2 regions of the Pedobacter sp. MR2016-19 genome follow, and region 2 is predicted to be linked to the other one. Evidence: riboswitches for the same ligand, from Rfam matches in the RefSeq annotation. Region 2 holds a riboswitch; the other holds the start of a gene.

Region 1 (4,218 bases), on a different contig from region 2:
CGCAATTTTATAGGTAATTACACCATCTTTTACATCTTTTTTATTTGGTAAGCCTAAATGTTCTTTTGGGGTGACATAACACAACATCGCTGTTCCAAACCAGCCAATCATCGCGGCACCAATGGCTGAAGTAATGTGGTCATAACCAGGTGCGATATCGATAGTTAAAGGGCCTAAAGTATAAAAAGGAGCTTCACCACAATGGTCAAGCTGTTTTTCCATATTTGCTTTAATCAGGTGCATGGGTACATGTCCTGGCCCTTCGATAATCGTTTGTACATCATGTTTCCAGGCTATTTTAGTGAGTTCGCCAAGGGTTTCGAGTTCTGAAAATTGTGCAGCATCGTTCGCATCGGCAATACATCCAGGCCTTAACCCATCACCTAAAGAAAATGCTACATCGTAAGCTTTCATGATCTCACAGATCTCTTCGAAATGTGTGTAAAGGAAGTTTTCTTTATGATGTGCTAAACACCATTTCGCCATGATCGATCCGCCACGCGAAACAATTCCGGTAATTCTTTTTGCCGTTAATGGCACATAACGAAGCAATACCCCGGCATGGATGGTGAAATAATCAACGCCCTGTTCGGCCTGCTCAATCAACGTATCGCGGAAGATTTCCCAGGTCAGGTCTTCGGCTTTGCCGTTTACTTTTTCCAGTGCCTGATAAATCGGAACGGTACCGATGGGTACTGGCGAATTGCGGATAATCCATTCGCGGGTTTCGTGGATATTTTTCCCTGTTGATAAATCCATAATGGTGTCGGCACCCCAGCGACAGGCCCAAACGGCTTTTTCTACTTCTTCTTCGATGGTAGAAGTAACGGCTGAGTTACCGATATTGGCATTCATTTTCACCAGGAAATTGCGGCCAATAATCATCGGCTCGAGTTCAGGATGGTTGATATTGCAGGGGATTACTGCACGTCCGGCAGCGACTTCATCACGCACAAATTCTGGCGTAATGTATCCTTTTGGGGTGTTGGCGCCAAAGCTATTGCCTTGATGCTGGTGGTTCATTACCTCGTGCTGATCGCCCAATTGTGCATTCACCAGTTCAATCTGTTGGTTTTCCCTAATGGCAATATATTCCATTTCTGCTGTGATAATGCCTTTTTTTGCGTAATGCATCTGCGATACATTGGCGCCAGCTTTCGCTCTATAAGGTTTTTTGATAAAATTAAAGCGTAAGGCATCAAGCTTTTCATCAGCAAGGCGTTGTTGTCCGTAAGCAGAAGATAATTGGGGAAGCTCTTCTACATCAAGCCTGTCTTTAATCCATTGTTCCCTTAGTCGTGGCAACCCTTTTTTTACATCGATAACAGCATTGGGATCGGTATATGGTCCGCTGGTATCATAAACAGTTACAGGCGGATTAGGTTCAGTTAAGCCAAAGCCATTGTGGATTTTGGTTTCCGTTAAACTGATCTCGCGCATGGCCACCTGGATATTATGAATTTTGCCCGGTACAAATATTTTGCGTGAAGCCGGAAATGGACTGCGGCTGATGACTTCCTGATTTGGTGTTTTTTCTTGTTTCATTTTGAAATGTTTGAATGAGAGAATGAGTGATTGATTGAAAGAGAGACATGGCGCATTCTGTCATTCTCTCATTTAATAATTATATCACCCCCCCTGAGTGGCTTTAATGAGTATAATCTGATCGCCTGGGTTTAGCACATGTGTATCCCAAACAGATTTGGAAATGATAGTTTGGTTAACGGCTATGGCAAGGCCATTCGTTTCGGTTGAAATGACAGCAGCAAGCATCTGTTCGATAGAACAGGCCTCGTTAAGCAGATAGTTTTGATTGTTTATAGTTACTTCCATATTTTGAAAAATTGGAAAAACTATAGAGATTGCCCCAAAATGGAGGTCGAAAAGAAAGCAATATTAAGATTGCTTTCACTTTTCCCTTCGGCAGTACTAACTGCATCAGGTTCAAAGGGTATTTCTCAGCACGTAGGCACCCCTAAAGTTTTTTGTAAATATATGCGATTAAATTTCTAATGCAAATAAAAAAATAAATTGGGTTATGGTGTTAGAAAAAATGCGCTAGGTTTAATTGTTGTTGCGTATTGGAGGAGTTATAGATATAGATGAAATCTATTTAGTTTTTTTGTAATATAGTGAGTGAATGATGGTTATTTAAATGGGTTAATAAATGGTAGAGCAGAATCAATTCCATCATCCATCTTACATTTTCCATTTTTTTAACCGCAAAGCGCACAGGGCGTAAAGTTTTTACCATATAAGACATTGAAGAACATTTAAGGATATTGAGCTTATATGATCCTTTTATGTCTTATATGGTTCAATTAATAATTCTTCACTTCGACTACACGGTGTCATTTCCAAAAACCTAAAAGCCCTGCAAAGTTGTTTATTTTATTAAATAAATTGTTCCTTATGAATTAAGAACGCATGTGGGATTATGCGTTGATCAACTCCCGACTTAAGAAAAACCCCTATCTTCGTTGTCTTAACTAGAAACCAGTACACCTATGCAAAACCTGTTAGCACTACAGAGTGGCGAACTTAAAGGAGCAGTATCTTTAAAGCTTTCTGAAAATTTAACGGAATTCCCCAGAGAAATATTCGAGTTGGCTGATACTTTGGAAGTATTGGATCTTTCTTTTAACAAGCTAAGTGCCCTACCGGTAGATTTTTGCCGGTTAACGAAGCTGAAGATTTTTTTCTGTTCCGAAAACCTTTTCACGGTTTTACCTGAAGTACTGGGCGATTGCCCTTCGCTGGATATTGTTGGTTTTAAATCCAACCGGATTGAAATGGTACCTCCGAAGTCGATCAACCCAAATTTACGCTGGTTAATTTTAACCAATAACAATATTGCTGAACTGCCTAAGGAAATTGGCCTTTGCAAAAGGATGCAAAAACTGATGCTTTCGGGCAACCGTTTGGCGCAACTGCCCGATGAATTGAGCAATTGCCAGAATTTATCATTATTGCGGATTGCGGCGAATAAATTGCATGAATTGCCGCAATGGATTACGCAACTGCCAAAACTTTCGTGGATTGCATTTTCAGGCAATAACTTTAGTAAAACGCCGGCTGTAGAAACACTTTCATTAATCCATTGGCACGATTTAGAAATCAGCCATTTGTTAGGTGAGGGTGCATCGGGTGTTATTTCGAAAGCCAACAGAACAATTGGAGAAGAAACTACTGAAGTAGCCGTTAAAATATTTAAGGGAAATGTTACTAGTGATGGCCTGCCTGAAGATGAAATGACTGCCTATATTGCTGCAGGCTACCATCCGGGTTTGGTTAACCTGATCGGACAGATTGCGCACCATCCGGATGATAAAAAAGGCTTGGTTATGGATCTGATTCCGAATCATTTTTACAATCTTGGCAATCCGCCAAGTTTAGAAAGCTGTACAAGGGATGTTTTTCCTGCTGACAGAAAACTCTCCCAAAAACAGATCATCAGCATCGCTAAAACCATTGCTTCTTTAGCGGCTCAACTACATGAAGCGGGCATTATGCATGGCGATTTATATGCACACAATACCTTGATTGATGATGAGGGTAGCACTTTGTTCGGCGATTTTGGTGCAGCCAGTTTTTACGATAAAACTTCTACTGAAACGGCTATGCTACTGGAACGGATAGAAGTAAGCGCTTATGGTTATCTGCTTGATGATTTACTTTCTTTAAAAAATGAAGCGGTGGGTGTGGAAGTTTATAAAATGATCAGTGAACTTAGAAATGCCTGTTTGGCTACAGTGCCTTTAGAGCGACCAGGTTTTAAGGAATTAGTTGATCAGTTGGCTCAGATTTAATTACAATTGCTAGAAAGGTCGTCATTCTCGCGCAGGCGGAAATCTTCGCGTCATCTCGACTGGAGCACAGCGAAATGGGGAGATCTAAGTCAAAAAAATACGCTCTAGATAGATTTAGCTTCGCTGAGCCTTCGGGTTCTCGGTTGCGTTGCAATCGCTCAAAATAACGGTACGGGTGAGTCTTATTTAATTCTGTTGTTTTTTTGCCCAATCCAACCTGCGCTGATCTGGCGTAGGCGTAACTTTAAAATTTTCGAATGTAGCATTAAAACCTTTCCCGTCAGGGCAGGCAGCTACAAGGCCAACCATTACCGGGGCATTATCTTTAAAATAACAGGTACGCAGCATGGTATACTTTTTATCATCAAATGAATAGAAAATTTCTACTGCATCAAGTTTTCTTATCGCT
Region 2 (4,218 bases):
GGTATCTGGCTTATTATAGTTTAGCAACTTTTTCCAGTTAAGGGCTACATTGGTTAAAGATATGAGGGCAATAATCCAAAAATGGGTATACATGCCTAATTTTAAGTTAACCAAACCGAGCGCAATTAATGCACCGGTTAAATTCCCGATGCTCCAGGCGCCATGAAAAGAACTCATAATAGGTTTGCCGTAATAGTTTTCGCCGGCAACACCCTGTGTATTTAAAGCGATGTTACAAAGATTACCTGTTATGCCGAAAAAAACCAAAAAAACAGCCAATTGCCAACCAGTGGTGGCTAATGCTAAAAAAGTTAAGGCAATTGCATATAATGGTGCAGTTGCCCTGAGCATTTTTTTACTGCCAAAATGTGTGGTCAGTTTTGCAGAAAAAAACATGGTAATGATCTGTCCAGCAGGTAATGCAAAAAGTATAGAACCTAATTCTGCATCATTTAAACCCATTAAAGCTTTAAAAGTTGGAATCCTACTCGCCCAACTTGCAAAACAGACCCCTTGCATAAAGTAAAAAGCTGAGATGGCTAAACGGACTTGTTTTGGAGAGCTTTGTGCAAATACAGGTGTATTTTCTTTGTTAACTAAAATTTCCTTGCCTTGCGTACTTTCTTCCAAAATTGATATTTTAAATAATAGATTAAGCTGCAAAGTTCCTTAAATCTATTGGAAATACCGACTATTTTTTGACTTTATATCAAAATATTTGCAGTACAAAGGGTTAAAATATTAGATTTTCCATTTTTCCAATTTATATGCACTATCCCAAAACATCCATTCTAAGCGGGTCGCCATTTCGAAAACATCCAGCATTTTTTGTTGAGTTGCGGCATTAGCCTGTGTCGCCAGTTGATTTGTAATATCAATTGCTTTTTCTACTGCTGCTGCAAATTCGATTCCTGCATACATATCAATCCATCTTTTATAGGGATTTTGATCGTTGGTCTGTTGTGAGAAAATATGATCGCCTACTGCTTTGTAAATCCAAAAACATGGCAAAACAGCCGCTGCTCCTATTTCTACATTGGCGTATGCAGCCTGACTAAGAATATAATTGGTGTACAAAAGTGTAGATGGAGTGGGTTTCACTTCGCTTGCTAAACCAAATTCTACAAAGTAACTTTCGTGCAAACTACGCTCGGCAAAAATAGCGCCTGTAGAAAACCCGGCAAAAGCCATTACCAAATCTGCATCTTGCATACGCCCACTAATGGTGCTTAGCGTCCGCCCAAATTCTAAAAGGTAATAGGCATCCTGTGCTAAATAGAAAATAAATTTTTCTTTTGGTAAGGTACCATTGCTCAGCTCCGTATTAAAGGGCATGGTTAAAATTTTATTATAAATGGGTTTAACCCGTTCCCAGACATCGTCGCTCCACTTCATTGGATAATTAATTTTAAAGGTTCGAAAAAGTGGTTTAATGGCCCATTACCTTCACCTGTTTTCACTTCACTACCAGTTTGTAAAGCCTGGCTGATGTAGTTTTTTGCATTTTTAATTGCGGATAATAAATTGTTGCCCTTCGCCATTTCGGCAGCTATAGCTGATGAAAGTGTGCACCCCGTTCCATGTAGATTTTTAGAAGCAATAAAGGCACTTTCCAACACAACAGGTGCATCTTTCCCACAAATAAAAACATCATAAATCATAGGCCCCGTTAAATGGCCTCCTTTAACCAAAACTGCTTTTGCACCTTTTTCGATGATTTTCTCCCCTGCCGCAATCATATCATCGAGGTTATTGATTTCTTGTTCCGAAAGGATTATGGCCTCATCTATATTTGGTGTAACCAAACTAACGATGGGGAATAATTTTTCTACCAATTGGTTAACGGTATCGGGTTCGATTAAGCGGTGACCGCTGGTAGCGACCATTACCGGATCTAAAATAACAGGAACAGATTGATTGTAAGCTTTTAGTTCTTTTTCAATCACCTGTACCACTTCGGCACGGTTAATCATCCCAATTTTAATGGCCACTGGCGCTATATCATCCAATACTGCCTGTAACTGATCTTTAATCATTGCGGCGGGAATACCATGCACTGAACGCACCCCTAATGTATTCTGTGCAGTTACCGCCGTGATTACCGATGTACCAAAACAGCCCAAAGCCGAAAAGGTCTTCAAATCGGCCTGAATACCAGCCCCGCCCCCACTATCTGAGCCTGCTATTGTTAATACATGAATATAATTCATTGCTAAAGACTTCATTTTTGTTGTACAACTTCAGGAGTCTTCAAATGCAGAGGCATTTTATGCAATTATTGCAGACAAACTAATTTCCTACGCCGGCATAATCCGGATCAGGTTCATTTATAAGGCATAGGGTTTGAGGCGTAGGGCATAGGGTTTAACCTTCTGCCTTTTTACCTTATCCTTCACCTATAAAATGGGTATATTCTCAGCCAACTTATTTGAAGGCACCCCTAAAGTTTTATTTTGTATCGCAATATAGGGCTTAGTTTTTATTCTTTGTTTATAGAAATGAATTATATGCAAAGAGTTGTCAACTTAACAGCAAAAGGCCTAATAAAGTTGACAACTCCAAAAAAAAATCCCGATATAAATACCGGGATTAATAATATATGTTTACCAATCAGATACTGAAACAAGTTCAGTATGACGGTTGGATAATAATTAAATATGTATTGCTCTGTTATCAGTTGCCGCAAGAGCTGCTTCTTTTAACGCTTCGGTATACGTTGGGTGCGCATGGCAAGTACGTGCAATATCTTCTGCAGATGCGCGGAACTCCATTGCAATAACGGCTTCAGCAATCATATCAGCAGCACGCGGGCCAATCATATGCACACCTAAAACCTCATCAGTTGCAGCATCAGCCAAAACTTTAATGAAACCATCAGTATCCATGCTGGCTTTTGCACGTCCACTAGCTTTAAATGGGAATGAACCCACTTTATATTTTGTTCCTTTTTCTTTCAGTTGCTCTTCTGTTAAACCAACAGATGCAACTTCAGGCCAGGTGTAAACAACCCCCGGAATTAAGTTATAGTTGATGTGTGGTTTTTGTCCTGCGATGGTTTCTGCGACATAAGTGCCTTCATCTTCGGCTTTGTGCGCCAACATTGCACCAGTAATTACATCACCAATGGCGTAAACACCAGCAACCGAAGTTTCTAAATGCTCATTTACAGGAACTTTTTTTCCTCTTTCTTCTACTGTAATCCCTATTTTATCTAAACCTAAACCTTCGGTATAGGCCGTACGACCAACAGCTACAATGCAATAATCAGCGTCGAAATTTACGGCTTCACCCTTCGCATTTTCTGCAGTAACCGTTACTGTTTTACCATTATTTGTAGCACCGGTAACTTTATGATTCATAAAGAATTCCATGCCCAGGTTTTTCTTCAATACGCGTTGAAGTTCTTTACCTAAACTTGCATCCATTGTTGCAATGATGGATGGCAAAAACTCAATTACTGAAACTTTTGTGCCTAAACGGGCGTAAACAGAACCTAACTCCAAACCGATAACTCCGCCGCCAATTACAACCATCGACTTTGGAACTTCTTTAATATTTAAAGCCTCTGTTGAAGTAATGATGCGTTTTTTATCAACTGGCAAAAATGGCAAGGTTGTAGGTTTAGAACCCGTAGCAATGATTACATTTTTAGCGGTTAAGGTCTCCGTAGAACCATCAGTCTTCGTGATTAAAACTGTGTTTTTATCGACAAAAGAACCAACGCCTTCGTAAGAATCGATTTTATTTTTCTTGAACAAATAAGTAATACCGGCCGTATTTTGTGCAACAACATCGTCTTTACGGGCGATCATTTGTGGCATATTTACTTTAAGGCTTTTTAAATCGATACCGTGAGTAGTAAATGTATGAGCAGCATTATGAAAATGCTCTGATGAATCTAACAAGGCTTTAGACGGGATACAACCAACGTTTAAGCAAGTACCTCCAAAAGTTTTATATTTTTCTACTACTGCAGTTTTTAAACCTAACTGAGCACAACGGATTGCGCCAACATAACCGCCCGGCCCTGAACCGATAACAACGACATCGTATTGCATAATTTCTTGAGAATTTTGATTAGCCAAATGTAGGGAAAAAAGGCGGAAAGCTGAAAGTAGATTAGGCTATAGAAATTGCTTATTAGTCATTTGTTTATCAGTTATGGCTTATAGCATTAGCTTATGGTTCACTATAAGGCTCAATAGGATATTCTATAAA

The links. A riboswitch is a leader RNA that binds a small molecule or an ion and turns the genes downstream of it on or off. The one in region 2 is predicted to bind thiamine pyrophosphate.
Region 1: it holds a riboswitch for thiamine pyrophosphate, as region 2 does, so the genes downstream of both, thiS (sulfur carrier protein ThiS) here and thiD (bifunctional hydroxymethylpyrimidine kinase/phosphomethylpyrimidine kinase) in region 2, are expected to answer to the same signal.

The regions. Positions count from the first base shown of each region.
Region 1 covers NZ_JADCNK010000001.1:187,936-192,153, reverse strand. Annotated here, with positions in the region: gene thiC (phosphomethylpyrimidine synthase ThiC) at 1-1,545, opposite strand, end outside; gene thiS (sulfur carrier protein ThiS) at 1,630-1,833, opposite strand; TPP riboswitch at 1,899-1,987, opposite strand; gene IM793_RS00840 (leucine-rich repeat-containing protein kinase family protein) at 2,508-3,809, shown strand; gene IM793_RS00835 (DUF1349 domain-containing protein) at 3,996-4,218, opposite strand, start outside.
Region 2 covers NZ_JADCNK010000006.1:13,398-17,615, forward strand. Annotated here, with positions in the region: gene IM793_RS10235 (MFS transporter) at 1-630, opposite strand, end outside; gene IM793_RS10240 (TenA family protein) at 742-1,395, opposite strand; gene thiD (bifunctional hydroxymethylpyrimidine kinase/phosphomethylpyrimidine kinase) at 1,392-2,210, opposite strand; TPP riboswitch at 2,277-2,452, opposite strand; gene lpdA (dihydrolipoyl dehydrogenase) at 2,652-4,058, opposite strand.